Regions from separate parts of the Micromonospora sp. NPDC018662 genome, predicted to be linked through region 1. Evidence: riboswitches for the same ligand, from Rfam matches in the RefSeq annotation. Region 1 holds a riboswitch; the other holds the start of a gene.

Region 1 (7,433 bases):
AGCCGGAGTTCGTGCTGCACTTCTCCGCCCCGCCCGGCTCGGAGTACCAGGTCACCATGTGGCTGCCCTACCTGGAGCGGATCGGCCGGCCGTTCCTGGTGGTGGTGCGCGAGCCGGAGTTCCTGTCCACCGTGGCCGCCGCCACCCGCGCGCCGGTGGTCCTCTGCCCCACCCTGAAGGCGCTCGACGAGGCGCTGGTGCCCAGCCTGCGGGCGGCGTTCTACGTCAACCACGGCGCGAAGAACGCCCACTGCATCCGCTTCCACCAGCTCACCCACGTGCAGCTCCACCACGGCGACAGCGACAAGGCGCCCAGCGCCAACCCGGTGTCGGCGATCTTCGACAAGATCTTCGTGGCCGGCCAGGCGGCGATCGACAGGTACGCCCGGGCCGGCGTGGAGATCCCCGCCGAGAAGTTCGTCGTGGTCGGCCGCCCCCAGGTCGAGGCCATCGAGGTACGCCGGGAGCCGGCGCCCGCGTCGGCGCACCCGACCGTCCTCTACACCCCGACCTGGACCGGGCACCACGCCGACGCCAACTACTGCTCGCTGCCGGTGGCCGAGACGCTGATCCGCCGGCTGATCGACCGCGGCGCGGTGGTGATCCTGCGCGCCCACCCCTACACCGACCGGAACCCGGCCTCGGCCCGGCAGCTCGCCCGCCTCACCGAGCTGCTCGCCGCCGACAAGGCGAAGACCGGCCGACCCCACCTGTGGGGCGCGGCAGCCGCTCGTGACCTGACGCTCACCGAGTGCGTCAACCGCGCCGACGCGCTGGTCTCCGACGTCTCCGGGGTGATCTCCGACTGGCTCTACTCCGGCAAGCCGTACGCGGTCACCGACACCGGCGCCGACGGCGCGCACTTCGTCGAGCGGTTCCCGCTCGCCGCCTCCGGCTACGTGCTGCGCCGGGACATGTCCAACGTGGACGACGTGCTCGCCGCGCTGCTCGACACCGACCCGAAGGCCGCGCAGCGCTGGACGGCGCGGACCCGCTACCTGGGCGACTTCCCCGTCGACGGCTACGCCGAGGCGTTCCTGGCCGCCGCCCGCCGCGAGCTGGAACCGCACCGGGCCGTCCCGGCGCCGCGTACGGCCTAGAGGTAGGGGTCGAGCAGGGCGAGCACCGCCGCCGGGTCCTCCACGTGCGCGTTGTGGCCCAGCCCGGGGAGGGTGGCCACCGGCACGCCCAACGCCTCGAGCTGCGCGTCGGTCACCATCGGATCCGTCTCGCCGCGCGCCAGCAGCACCGGCACGTCGACGGCGGCCAGCAGGGCGGGCAGGTCGGGCTCCCCCACCGCGAACGCGGCCGGATCCATGGCCAGTCGCCACCGGCCGTCACCCCGGTGCTCGCCGCCGGGATGCCCGCGTTGTCCACCGCCGTCGCCCCGGTGTCCGCCACCGGGATACCCGCGTTGTCCACCGCCGTCGCCCCGGTGTCCGCCGCCGGGATGCCCGCGTTGTCCACGGCCGTCCTCCCGCCGCAGCCCCGCGTCGACCACCGGGTGGTCGGGGGCGAACAGGCCGGCGAGCCCGGCGACCCGCAGGTAGCGACGGGCCGCCTCGTCGCGGGTGGCGAACCAGGTCACCGGCCGGGCGGCCAACTCGTCCGCCTTGGCCAGCTCGGCCGGCGACCAGACCGCCTTGATGCCCAGCCCGACCGCCGCGTCGACCGGCAGGTGCCGCTGCCGCGCGGCCAGCGCCAGCGCCACCACGCCGCCGAGCGAGTGCCCGAGCAGCACCAGGCGGTCCCCCGGGCTGAGCCGGACCGCGTCGAGCCCGTCCATGACGCGCCGGGCCAGGGCCGCGAAGGAATATCCGGGCAGCGGCGGCGACCAGCCGTGGCCGGCCAGATCGGGGGCGATCCAGCGCCCCGGCCAGCGGCGCTCCAGCAGTGGCGCCCAGGGCAACCACACCTCGCCGGTGGCGCCCATGCCGTGCAGGAGCACCAGGTGACGGTTCCCCCTCGTATCGCCCATACGCCGCAGTCTGCCACCGCGCGGACACCCGGCGCGAGACCGTCCTCCCCGAGCCCGCCACCTCCGCGTCGATCATGAGGTTGTCCCCTGACAAACCGGACACCACCCACTGTCAACTTCATGATCGCCCGCCCGGCGAGGCCAGGTGAAGCCTGCTAGAGGGCCGGGTGGGTTCGGGCGGATTTTCCTCGCCGGTTCGGACACCTTGGATACCCAGGAGCCCTGAAACACCCATAGCGTTCCACCGAACGCGCCCCGGGTGCCTGGGTGGAACACCATGGGTGTCTACGCGGCCCTGAGACACCCATGGCGTTCCACTCATGATGGTGGCGGGCGGCGGGTGGAACGGTGTGGGTGTCTGGGCGGCCCCGAGGTGCCCCACAAGGCTGTTGGGACGCCGGTGGCGTGCCGCCGATCGGGGTCAAGTGGATGATTTGTCCGGTTTGGCGGTGGTGGGCGGCATCCTGACGGCGGAATCGCCGACGGGGGTGCGGCGTTGTACGCCCGTGCCCCTGGGGTTTGTTCCTGAAGGGTCTGAAGCAGGTCGACGGCTGGCAGGACATGCCGCTGACCAAGGCCGCCCAGCCCGTCCAGGTGTCGGCCTACCCCGACGCGTACGCGCAGTGGGAGAAGCAGGCCACTGGAACAGCTAAGGAACGCGAAGGCCGGCACCCGGAAGGGTGCCGGCCTTCACGCGTACGGTCAGGCGGAGTAACCGCGCGTGGCCATCCAGTTCGCCAGGTCGATGGTGCTGACCCAGTACGACGGCAGCGACGGGTCGGCCGAGTCGGCGATCCGCACGGTGCGGCCGTCGTTCTTGTAGCCGACCACGGCGATGTAGTGGCCGCCCGGGAACGAGTGCCAGCCGCCGTCGGTGTCGGTGGCGTCCCCGACGATGTTCGAGACCACCGCCCGGCCGTTGCCGACCGCGTTGACCACGTCGGCCTGGAGCCGGTCGATCTGGGCCCGGGTGGCCACACCGGGGATCATGCGGGTCCGGTACGGATCGCCCTTGACCTGCTGGTTGAGCACCCGGGTGGTGTCCTCGGCCGAGTTGGTGCCCATCTCGGTGGTGCCGAGCGCGGCGGCGAGCGTGTCCTGGCTGCGCTCGATACCGGTGGCGCTGAGCGCGTTCCGCACCGCGGCCGGGCCGCAGTAGTAGTAGGTGGTCTGCGCCTGGTAGTCGTAGTCGAGCACCCTGCTCGACGGCGGCTTCGGTGTGGCCTTGCGGGTCGCGGTGTCCGGGTCGGCGGCCTTCGCCGACGGCGTGGCCGTGGGCGACGCGCTGGGCGCGCGACTGGGTGCGGCGCTGGGTGACGTGCTCGGTGACGGGACGGCGATCCGCGCCTCACCGCGGCTGGCGGTGTCACCCAGCCGGGAGCCGAGTTCCGCCACCGCGGCGGTGTTCTCCGGCCGGGCCGGCGCGTCGTCGGCGGCGGCCAGGGCGGCACCGGTGCCGCCGGCCAGCACGAGGGCCGCGGCCGAACCGGCGATGATCTGGTACGGGCGCTGGGTCGCGAGGCGACGCAGTTGACGCTTCAGGTGGTGCTTCACGGGTTTCCTCCACGGGGGTGGGCGGCACGCACCGGCCCCGCGCGCGGAGGAACTCACACACGCTGGCGGGCGGAACGGCCACGGGACGTCGCCCGGGATGCCGGGCGGACAGGGGTTGGCGCGCGTCGCGGGTCAGGCGAGCGCTGGCACCCCGAGGCCGTGGAGGCGGGGGGACGTTCGGGGGGTGGTGGGCACGAGGATGGAACTCCTTCCGTGTCCGCCGACCGGGTTAGCTGACGGATTCGGGCGGGAAGTACGCCCTACCGCGGCCGTGGCTCGCGGATTCACCCCGGTGTTGCGCTTGGGTCCCCGGTTCGTATGCACGATTAGGCGGGTCGGCACGGCGTCGCCAATTGCGATCGAGAACCGCACCGGACGCGCCGACACTACCGGTGGGTACACGCCCTGCCAAGCGCTGCCACCTGCGTAAACGTGCTCGGCGACTACGGATTCGGAACAGCCGGTTACTGACTTCACTCAATGGGACAAGCGGCTGCGTCGGCGCCGACCGGCGGAAAACGGGCATCCGGCGGGCGCAGAAACGGGCAGCGGGCGCAGCAGGGGCCATCGATCCCGACGGTGGCCGACGGGCAGCGCCGGTGAGCAGCCTCACCGCTTCCGGGTAACGATTCGGTCGACGTTCGCCCGTGGGGTCTCCCGGCGCGCGCGCTCAGCCGACGCGGGCCGGACGCCAGCGGGCCCCCCGCACGGCTGCCGGGACCGGGACACGGGTCGCCGTCGGGACACGGGACGCCGGCGCCGGCCACCGCGCCGTGGCGGCCGCCCACGCCTCGGCGGCGAGCGTCCGGGCCGCCTCGGCGGCCAGTTCGGCGTCCCGCCAGGCCTGGCGTTCCCGCTCGGCGGCCGCCTCCCAGCCGGCCCGTCGCCCGTCGCGGACGGTCCGGGCCAGCACGATCTCCTGCTCGGCCGGGTGCCGGCGCGGGTCCCACCCGTTGCGGTGGGCCAGCACGTCGGCGAGCTGGCGGGCGGTCAGCTCGCCTCGCCAGTGCGCCGCCATGGCGGCGTGGTGCAGCCAGCGCTCACGCGCCGCGTACTCGGTGGGGGTGCGGGGCGTGCGCGGGGCGGGCAGCGCGCCGGCCCCGGCCAGGCGGCGGGCGGCGGCGTCCGACTCGTCGTAGGCCGTCCAGGCCCGGTCCGCCTCGTCCTGGGCGGCCAGCCACTGCTCGCGCCGTCGGCGGGCGGTCTGCGCGGCGCCGGCGGCGGCCACCGCCACCTCGTCGGCGTACCGGGCGAGGTCGGCGCGGTGGAGCGCCTCCGCGTCGACCGGGTCGGGTGCCGGCTCCGCCGCGCCGTCGCGTTCCGGGCGCGCGACCAACACGGCGAGCAGGACGAGGGCGAGCACGGTCAGGGCCGACCAGATGGCGGCGGCCTCGGGGACGGCGGTGAGGAAGTTGAGGAGAACGGTCTGCGACATGGTCGGCACCTCACGGGAGACAGTGGCGGGGAACTCCGCACGGCCGGTCGGAGCGGGGCGCGGCCGGGTACGGGCGCCGCCGGGCCGCCGAGGGGCGGGTGCGGGGTGAGGTTCGGTGGATGCGGTCACGGGCCGGGGCCCGTGGCGGGTCAGCGGGCGGGCGGGGCTCGCGGACCGGCCGGCGCCGGCGGTTGACCGGCCGGGAACGGGTGCCGCCCGGTCGGGGGCGCGGCATTGCCCGCCGGCTGCGGCTCGGGAACGCCGACGCGGCTCCCCTGCCGACCGACGACGGGAACGCTCTGCCGCTCGGCAACGGCGCCGCTCTGGCGCTCGGCAACGGCGCCGCTCTGCCGCTCGACGACGGTGCCGCTCCGCCGCTCGACGACGGCGCCGCTCCGCCGCTCGACGACGGGGTCGCCAGGCCCGCCGACGACGGATACGCCGACAACGGCGTCGGTCTGCCGGCCGACGACGGGAACGCCGGCAACGATGTCGGCGCGCGGATCGGCGACGGAGTGGCCAGCCGGTGATGGGCCGGACGTCAGACCGGCGACCGGACCGGCCGCCGCGGGTGCGATCGCGGACACGCCGGCCGGCAGCGTGGCGGCGCCCAGCGAGAAGGCGACGACCACGGCCAGGCTGGCCAGCATCCGGGCGGCCCAGCGCGCCACCCACCACACGGGACAGGTGAGCGCGATCGGAGCCACGAGTGACAAATTACCGCCAATCCCGCCACGGCGCATCGTCGCCCGGCGTGTCGCGACGCCGTCGACCAGGGTGGACCGCTCAGTCCGGCCGGCGCCGCCCGGCGTACTCGATCGAACGGTCCGGCTCCCCGGCGGGCGCCGCGCCGGCGTCGTCGGCGGCCGGCCGCGGTGCGGGCACGCCCGGTGTCGGCGCGGCGGCGGTCGCGCCGCGACGGGCCCGGCGCGACGGGCCGAGGCGGCGCATCATCGGCACCTCCACCCAGCGGTGCAGCGCGGCGGCGAGGGCCAGGGTGAGCACCAGGAAGCCGAGCACCGCGAGCGGGCCCCGCCACCCGGGCAGGCCGGTGCCCCAGTCGCCGGTGAGCCGCAGCACGGTCACCATGACCAGCACGTGGACCAGGTAGAACGCGAACGAGACCTCACCGAGCCAGACCATCGGGCGGGACCGCCACGGGGTCCGCCGGCCCCGCACGTCGGCGTCCGCCGCCGCGGCGATGACCAGCAGGTACGCGATGGCGAGCAGCGCGGCCCAGAACTCGGCCCGGATCCACAGCGCGGCGACCACCCAGGTGGCGACGAAGAGCAGGCTGGCCACGGTGAGGTTGGGGCCCCGCCAGCGGTGGCGGCGCATCAGCTCGGCGGCGGCCGCCCCCATCCAGAACTCGAACGAGCGGGTGACCGGGAAGATCTGGGTGAACCACCACCGCTGCTCCTCGGGCACCAGGTGCTGGCCGGGCCAGAGCGCCAGGATGAGCAGCGGCGCCGCGACCAGCAGGGCCCGGAGCGCGCCGGTACGCGCCCGGCGTAGCCACGGCACCACCAGCGGCAGGCACAGGTAGAAGGCCAGCTCACAGGAGAGCGACCAGCTCACGTTGTTGACGCTGTAGAAGTAGCCGTTGAGCGGGATCCACGCCTGGACCAGGAAGAGGTTGCCGATCGCGGCCCACGGCAGGACCGGGTCGGCGAACCAGGCCGCCACGGCCAGCGCCGCCAGGAACGTCACCACGTGGTTCGGGTAGATCTTCGCGACCCGGCGGCGCAGGAACGTCCGCCCCGACTCGCCGTCCCGGTACGACCAGACCAGCACGAATCCACTGAGGATGAAGAAGAACTCGACGCCGGAGAGCCCCAGGCTGAACGTCTTGTCCAGCACCGCCTTCCACTGCGGCTCCGCGATGATCCGCATGGTGCCCGCGTGGAAGCCGAAGACCAGCAGGGCCGCGATCCACCGCAGCCCGGTCAGCGACGGCAGACGCGGAGCACGGGTGGTGGTCGGGGCACTGGTCATCCCGGGCACCTTACCGGGTGGTAAGGGGCAGCCTCCGGCGCGGCGGCGTGTGGGCTGGTCCCGGCGAACGGCGGATAGGATTTCCGTTCCTGCCCGGCGGGGCCCACCCGGCCCACCGCGCCCGTACGGAAGGTGAGCAACCGGATGCACCAGCGGATCCTCCTCCGCGCCCGCAAGGGCCCGTTCGACGTCCTGACGCCCGAGGAGACCTTCGCCGGCAACTGGATCAGCGACAACACCGGCAACCTGGTCTTCAGCCACGCCGCCCACAAGCTGCTGGCCACCTCCACGGCGGAGGTCACGTCGACCCGGAAGCTCGCCGACCCGCGCGACGCCGACGAGATCAACGAACGGTACGACGCCTTCGTCGTTCCGCTGGCCAACGCGTTCCGCCGCAGCTTCATCAACCGCCTCGAACCGATGACCCGGCTGATCGAGCGGCTGAAGATCCCGGTGGTGGTGCTCGGCGTC
Region 2 (7,433 bases), on a different contig from region 1:
GACGTTCCCCGACGGGCAGCGGATCGCCCAGCTCTGGAGCGGGACGTACACCCAGACCGGCTCCGCCGTCACGGTCACCGACGCCGGCTGGAACGGCGCCCTCGGCGTGGGCGCGTCGACCACTGTCGGCTTCACCGGCACCGCGACCGGCGGCAACCGCGCGCCGACCGTCTCCTGCGCCGCACGCTGACCATCCCCCGCGGACCGCGCGCCGATCGCCTCCCGATCGGCGCGCGGTCCGCGTGTGACGCCACTCACTGACCACGAGGTTGACCGCCCAGGACACCCCCGCCCTGGACGTGATCAAGGGTTTTGTGTCGGAGTCGATCTCGGGGGTGACGTGAACTCCTTGATCACCCGCTCACTCCTACCGGTCGGGCTGTTGGGCGCGAGCGGGTGGGCGAGCATTGGTCGCACGGGGAAGCGCTCCGTCAGCCGTCACCCTGTCCGGCGGACGGTTACTCATGAGGGCTTGCGGGGTGCGCTGCGGAGTTTCGGGAGCGCCTCCTCAGCGGGCGTCCGGCAGACGGGTGGAACGCCATGGGTGTCTACCGGGCCGTGACACACCCATACCGTTCCACTCACGGGCAGGGTGAAGCACGGGTGGAACGCCATGGGTGTCTACCGGGCCGTGACACACCCATACCGTTCCAGTCACAGGCAGGGTGAAGCACGGGTGGAACGGTATGGGTGTCTACCGCGACCTGACACCTGAGGCGTTCCACCGCCGGGCGGGCGGGGCAGGCCCGACGGACCGGATGATCATGAAGTTGGCTGCCCCGGAAAGCGCTCTCCGGGCCGTCAACCTCATGATCACCGAGGTTCGGACAGGGTGACGGTGGCCGTCCCGTTGCCGGGAGGGCCACCGTCGGTCGTGCGGGGTGGGGGTGTGCGGTCAGCCGTCCAGGCCGGCGGGGGAGTTGGGGCGGTCGACGTCCACGAACTCGATCTCGTCGGCGCCGCGCTCCCGGCTGCCGGCGGCGCGGGCGGCGGTGCCGGCGGCCCAGCCGATGGCCGCGCCGGCCAGGGCCGCCGCGATCAGCAGCGTCCACGGCAGTGCGGGGCGCCGGCCGGCGAGCGCGTCGAAGGCGAGGCCGGCCCGGCGGCGTGCCTCGTCGGCGGCGGAGCCGACCAGGTCGGTGGCGTCGTCGGCCAGGCCGGAGGAGTTGCGGCGGGCGACGCGGGTGGCGTCCCGCACGCTGTCACCGGCGGACCCGACCGCGGAGAGCAGGTGCTGCCATGCTTGGTCCGCGACCCGCTCGGGCTTGCTGCGGCGGTCCAACAGGCTGGATCCGAACATCGTTCTACCTCCTCGGGTGCCGAAGCCCGGCGGCCAGGTCGGACTCCGGTGTTCATCCGGCGCGTCACGGTTCACTCCCCGGGGGCAGTGCCCCGACCGCTCCCGCGCCAAACCCCCTCCCGTGCCGCTTGCCATGCGAACGGCACCGTGCCGGGATCCGGCGGTGTCGGCGCGGGAAAGGGACGGGGTGGGCGGAATCACCCGTACGCGCCGGGGACCGGGTACCCCGGCGGGGTGTGCGGGCCCGCTACCCTGGGTCGGCGGATCGGCCGACCCGGTCCGGTCGTTCGGCCGGTCACTGGTCCGTGTCGAAGGGAAATCGGAACCCGGAGGTCCGGATTGGGCTCGCCCAGGTGTGCCCAGTCCGCGAATTGCTCATCCCGGGGGGTGGCGACCGGGGCCGTTGGAGGAATACTCTCGGTCGCGGCCCGCGTACTGATGAGGCGCCCGTTGGGGCGAGTGGAGGTGCTCGCGTGAGCCTGTCGATCGTGAAATCGGTGCGTCCGGGTGGTGTCGTCCAGATCGCGCCCCGTGGGGAGATCGACGTCGACACCGCGTACGAGGTGCGGGAAGCGATCGCCGAGGTGCTCGCGAAGGCGCGTCCCGCCCGGATCGAGCTCAACATGCGGCTCGTCACGTTCATCGACTCGGTCGGCATCAGCGCCATGGTCGCCGGCTTCCAGACCTGCGAGGTCAGCGGCGTCAAGCTGGTGGTCACCGAGCCGAGCCGGTTCGTGCACCGACAGCTCTGGGTGACCGGCCTGCTCGGTCTCTTCGGCGCGCCGGAGCCCTGGTTCGCCGACGACGCCCCCGAGGTGCTCCCCGGCGCCTGAGCGTCACCCGGCGCCACCGAACCCTGCTCCCGGCCACCGCCGACCGGGGGACCTTCGACCCGTTGCCAGGCCGCCCCCGGTACGGGACGATCGTCCGGACCCACGACGGCGAGGGGGACGGGTTGCAGAGCAGCGACAGCTTCAGCTACACCGTGCAGGCCCGGTGCAGCCGGGCGGACGCGGTGGCCCTGCTCGGCGACCTGAGCCGGCAGGGCGAGCTGCATCCGTTGATCGTGCGGGTCCGGCAGTTGCCGCCCCGTCCGGGCGCGTTGGCCAGCTTCGCGATCACCGACCGGCTGGAGCTGGGTCCGCTGCACTTCCCGGTGACCTACCAGGCGGACGTGCTGATCGCCACCGAGGACGAGGTGGTCACCGTGGCCCGGCAGCAGCCGGCGACGACGGTCCGCAACCACACCCGGCTGCGCGACGAGCCCGACGGCGTGGTGCGGATCGACGTGGAGATCACGCTCACCGCGCCGGCGCCGCTGTTCGGTTACGCGTTCCGCCAGGCGCGGGCCGCTCACCTGGGCCTCGCCGCCCGCCTGGGCGCGACCCTGGAGGGCCGACCGGCCTGACCGGGCCCCGCCCGTGCCGGCTCGCGTGCGACGGCACCCGGCGTGTGACCGGGTGCCGTCGCGACGGTCAGTACACCGACAGGTGCACGTGGTTGGTGTGGTCGCTGGACGGGTCGCCGTTGCCCCCGCTGTACGACTTCCAGCCACTGCTGGGCAGCCAGATCTGCTTGAACCAGATCACGTAGAGCACCGCGAGCGGGTCGGCGTTGCGCACGAAGTACGCGGCCAGGTTGTTGCCGTACGTCCGGTCGCCGCCGCTGGCCACGCCACCGAAGCCGCTCTTCTGCGCCGCGAAGTCGCAGGCCCGACCCTTCGGGTGCTCGCCGGAGCCGCTGGGCCGGTGGCAGGAGACGTACCGGGTGAAGCCGGCGGCCTTGGCCTGTTGCAGGGCGTGCAGCGTACGCGGGGTGATGCAGCCGCTGGCCGGCGTCGGGTCGTTCACGCTGCACGACTCCGCCGGCCAGGAGCCGTCCGAGTTGCGCTTGGCCGGCTTCGCGTTCGCCGTGGAGGTGCCCCGGCTTCCGCTGCCGTCGCTGCTGCTGCCGCTGCTGCTGGCGGACGGCCGGTTGTTGGCCTCCTCCAGCGCCTGCTCGGCCTGCTCCTTGCGCTTGGCCATCACCGTGACCTGCTTGCGCTGTTCGCGGACCTCGCCGTCGAGCGCGGTACGGGTGCGGATCGCCTCGTCGCGGGTGGTGATCAACTCCCGCAGTGTCCGGTCCTCGTGCGCGGCGACCGTCTCCAGGGCGGCGGCCCGGTCCATGAAGCCTTCCGGGCTGGTGCTGCCGAGCAGTGCCGCGGCGGTGCCCATCCGGCCGGTGCGGTACGCCACCTCGGCGATCTCACCGACCTTGGCGTTGCGTTCGGTCAGCTCCGCGTCGATCGTCACGAGTCGTTCGTTGAGCTGCTTCTGCCGGGTCACCGACCGGTTCAGCGCGGCCTTGGCCTCCAGCCAGCCCTTGCTGGCGGCGTCGAGCTTGGCGCGCAGCGCCGGCGTGCCGCCCTCGTCGTCGTCGCCGGGCGCGGCGGCGAGCCGGCCGGTCGCGGGTGCCGCCGAGGCGGGGGAGACCGGCGCCGTCGCGAGGCCGAGGGTCAGCATCGCGACGAGCAGGGCCGCCATCCGGGCGGCCGTTCGTCGTACGGGTGCCACTGGGGGCATTCACGTGTCCTTCCGTCAACCGCCGACCGGGTTAGCTGACGGGTTCGGGACGGAAGATCCCTACCGCTGACGCGGATGCACCCCACGTACGTGGTTCCCCGGCTCGCCCCGCGGGCGATTAGGCGACGGCCGCTCCGCCGACGCCGGATGACGCCTGCGGGGTGGCCGCGACCGAGCCTACCGGCGTTGCCCGGTTCCGGCGCCGTCACCCGGCGTCGAGAACCGGGCAAAACCGGCATAAGTCAACAATAGCCACTCAGATTTAAGGCTGTCCTCATTACCAGCCGGTCGGCCCGCAGGCACCGGTGGACGCTCCGGGTTCGATCTGCAACGTGGCGTGATCGATCGAGAAGTCCTCGTGCAGCGCGGCCCGGGCGGCGGCCAGCACGGTGGCGACCTCGGCGCCCGGGTCGGTGGTCAGGTGCGCCGAGGCCACGTCCATGCCGGAGGTGAGCGTCCAGACGTGCAGGTCGTGCACCTCCGCCACGCCGGGCACGGCGGTCAGCCGGTCGTGCACGGCGGTCACCTGGAGGTGTTCCGGCGCGGCCTGCACCAGGATGCGTACCGCGGCCCGGCCGAGCCGCCAGGTGCGCGGCAGGATGAACAGGCCGATCGCCACCGCGACCAGCGGGTCGGCCCACCACCAGTCGGTGACCGCGATGACCAGCGCGGCGCCGATCACGCCGAGCGAGCCGAGCAGGTCGCCGAGCACCTCCAGGTACGCCCCGCGCAGGTTGATGCTCTCCTGCGCGCCGGAGCGCAGCAGCGCGAACGCGGCGATGTTGGCGAGCAGGCCGAGCACGGCCACCACCAGCATCGGGCCGGCGAGAACCTCCGGCGGCTCGCCGAACCGGCGTACCGCCTCGATCAGGACGTAGACCGCGACGGCGCCGAGCAGCACCGCGTTGGCCAGCGCGGCGAGCACCTCGAGCCGGTAGAGCCCGAACGTGCGCTGCGGGTCGGTCCCGGCGCGACGGGTGGCGGTGATCGCCGCGAGCGCCATGCCGATCCCGAGCACGTCGGTGAACATGTGCCCGGCGTCGGAGAGCAGCGCCAGCGAACCGGTCGTCACGGCGGCCACCGCCTCGACCAGCATCAGCACGGCGAGCAGCGCGAACGCCGCCCAGAGTCGGCCCCGGTGCCGGTGCGCCGCGTTGGTCACCGCACCGCTGTGGTCATGGCCTGCGCCCACGCACACACCCTCCCGTCCCGCGCCCCGGACGGGCCCAATCTATGCTCACATCGCTATGTGTGCAAGTGACTGCGGTGTCACCCCACCGGATCGAGCGTGGTCAGGCGCTGGGTGGCCCGGGACAGCGCGACGTAGAGCGTGCGGACCCCCGAACCCGGGTCGGCCCGGATCTCGCTCGGCGCGACCAGCACCACCCCGTCGTACTCCATGCCCTTGGCCTGGAGGCTGGTGACCACCTGGAGCCGGCCGGCGCCCAGCTCGCCCAGCCAACCCGCCACCTCGTCCCGGCGCGGCACCGGCGTGATCACGCCGACCGTGCCCTCGACCTCGGTCAGCAGCACCCGGGCCGCCTCGACAGTGGCCGCCGGCAGCTCGGCCGCGGCCACGGTCCGCTCCACCGGCGGCACACCGGTGGACCGCACCGCGTCGGGCAGCGCCAGATCCGGGTACAGCCGGCGGATCTCCGCCGCCGCCACCGCGAAGATCTCCGCCGAGTTGCGGTAGTTGGTGGTCAGCTCGTAGCGGCGCCGGGGACGCCGCCCCAGCGCCTGGTCACGGGCCCGGTCCAGCTCCTGCGGATCGCCGGTCCAGGCGGTCTGCGCCGGATCGCCGACCACGGTCCAGGACGCCAGCCGGCCGCGCCGCCCGACCATCCGCCACTGCATCGGCGAGACGTCCTGCGACTCGTCCACCACCACGTGGGCGTAGTCGCGGTAGTCCACCGGGCGCTCCCGGGCGGCCGCCCGCGCCGCGCGCTGCCGGTCCGCGTACGTGCTCAGCTCGCGCACGCCACCGGCCAACTGGTACGGGTCCCGCTTCGGCTTCGCCCGCCGCACCGGCGTGCCGAGCAGCGCGTCCAGCTCGTCCAGCAGCGCGATGTCGGCGACGGTCAGCCCGTCCGTGTCCAGCGTCCGGTACGCGTCGGTGAGCAGCCGGATCTCGGCCGAGGAGAGGACCCCGCCGGCGTAGCGACGCAGCCGCTCGGGCCGGGCCAGCCAGCCCAGCACGTGGCGCGGGTGCAGCCGGGGCCACCACGACTTGAGGAACTCGCGGAACTCCGGCCGCTCGATGATCTCGTCCTCGAACGCGGGCTGCTCCGGCAGCCGGCCCACCCGCAGCGTCCGGGCCTGCGCGTAGAGCGCGGCGAGCACCGCGTCGAACGCGGCCCGGCGCACCTCGTTGCGGCGCGCGCCCCGGGTCAGCGTGCGGTCCCGCACCCCGTCCAGCGCCGGCCGGTCCAGCCGCAGCAGCTCACCGCGGTAGAGCAGGCGCAGCTCCGCCGGCGAGTCCGGCACCGCGTCCCGCGCGGCACGCTCCAGCACCCGGCGCATCCGCAGCGAACCCTTCACGGCCGCCACCTCCGGCGGGTCGGTCCGGGTCGCCGACAGGCCCGGGAACAGCGAGCCGAGCGAGCGCAGCGTGGCGGTCTCCTCGCCGAGCGAGGGCAGCACCGACGCGATGTACTCGACGAACACGCCGGACGGACCGACCACCAGGATGCCGCCGCCGGCATACCGGGCCCGGTCGGAATAGAGCAGGTACGCGGCCCGGTGCAGCGCCACCGCCGTCTTGCCGGTGCCCGGGCCGCCGGAGACGATCGTGACGCCGGCGCCGGGGGAGCGGATCGCCTCGTCCTGCTCCCGCTGGATGGTGGCGACGATGTCCCGCATGCCGCGACCGGTGGCCCGGGACAGCGTGGCCAGCAGCGCGCCGTCGCCGACCACCGCCATGTCCGCCGGCGCGGCGTCCGGATCCAGCAGGTCGTCCTCGATCCGGGTGACCTTCTCGGCGGCCGACTGGATGGTGCGCCGGCGCACCACGCCGCGCGGCTCGGCGGGCGTGGCCCGGTAGAACGCGGCGGCGGCGGGGGCCCGCCAGTCGACCACCAGCGTCTCCGCGTCGTCGGCCCGCACCCCGAGCCGACCCACGTGCAGCACCTGCCCGGTGTGCAGGTCCAGCCGTCCGAAGACCAACCCCTCGTGCTCGGCGTCCAGCACGTGCCGGCGCTGGGCGGCGTGGAAGACCATCGCGTCCCGCTCGACCAGCGCGCCGAACGTGCCGACCCGGGCCAGCCGGTAGCCCTCCCGCTCGGCGTCGGCCGCGGACCGGCGCAGTTCGGCCAGCCGGGCGTACACCCGGTCGAGATGCCGCTGCTCGGCGGCGATCTCCCGGTCCAGCGTGGTCTGGTCGGTCAACGCGGTGCTCCTGTGGTCGGACGGCACGACGGGCTGAATGAGGGTACGGGCCGCCGGCAAGGTGGATGTCAGGGCCATGCCGTCGACCGGCCCGGGCCGGTGCCGGTACCGCCGTCAGGCCGCGGCCGGGCTCGGGGTCCCCGTGCCGGCCAACACCCGACGCAGCACCCCGGCCACGGCGG

The links. Region 1 has a riboswitch for cyclic di-AMP ahead of ACH495_RS14885 (C39 family peptidase). Riboswitches for the same ligand answer to the same signal wherever they lie in the genome.
Region 2: linked by a shared signal. The riboswitch ahead of ACH495_RS22830 (coiled-coil domain-containing protein) and the one ahead of ACH495_RS14885 (C39 family peptidase) in region 1 are both predicted to bind cyclic di-AMP.

The regions. Positions count from the first base shown of each region.
Region 1 covers NZ_JBISAC010000004.1:287,607-295,039, reverse strand. Annotated here, with positions in the region: gene ACH495_RS14895 (CDP-glycerol glycerophosphotransferase family protein) at 1-1,100, shown strand, start outside; gene ACH495_RS14890 (alpha/beta fold hydrolase) at 1,097-1,978, opposite strand; gene ACH495_RS14885 (C39 family peptidase) at 2,681-3,532, opposite strand; cyclic di-AMP (ydaO/yuaA leader) riboswitch at 3,736-3,875, opposite strand; gene ACH495_RS14880 (hypothetical protein) at 4,203-4,967, opposite strand; gene ACH495_RS14875 (hypothetical protein) at 5,117-5,674, opposite strand; gene ACH495_RS14870 (acyltransferase family protein) at 5,754-6,962, opposite strand; gene ACH495_RS14865 (polysaccharide pyruvyl transferase family protein) at 7,107-7,433, shown strand, end outside.
Region 2 covers NZ_JBISAC010000008.1:182,316-189,748, forward strand. Annotated here, with positions in the region: gene ACH495_RS22810 (cellulose binding domain-containing protein) at 1-190, shown strand, start outside; gene ACH495_RS22815 (hypothetical protein) at 896-1,300, opposite strand; gene ACH495_RS22820 (STAS domain-containing protein) at 1,774-2,133, shown strand; gene ACH495_RS22825 (SRPBCC family protein) at 2,196-2,708, shown strand; gene ACH495_RS22830 (coiled-coil domain-containing protein) at 2,776-3,864, opposite strand; cyclic di-AMP (ydaO/yuaA leader) riboswitch at 3,869-3,999, opposite strand; gene ACH495_RS22835 (cation diffusion facilitator family transporter) at 4,142-5,056, opposite strand; gene ACH495_RS22840 (HelD family protein) at 5,134-7,251, opposite strand; gene ACH495_RS22845 (alpha/beta fold hydrolase) at 7,366-7,433, opposite strand, start outside.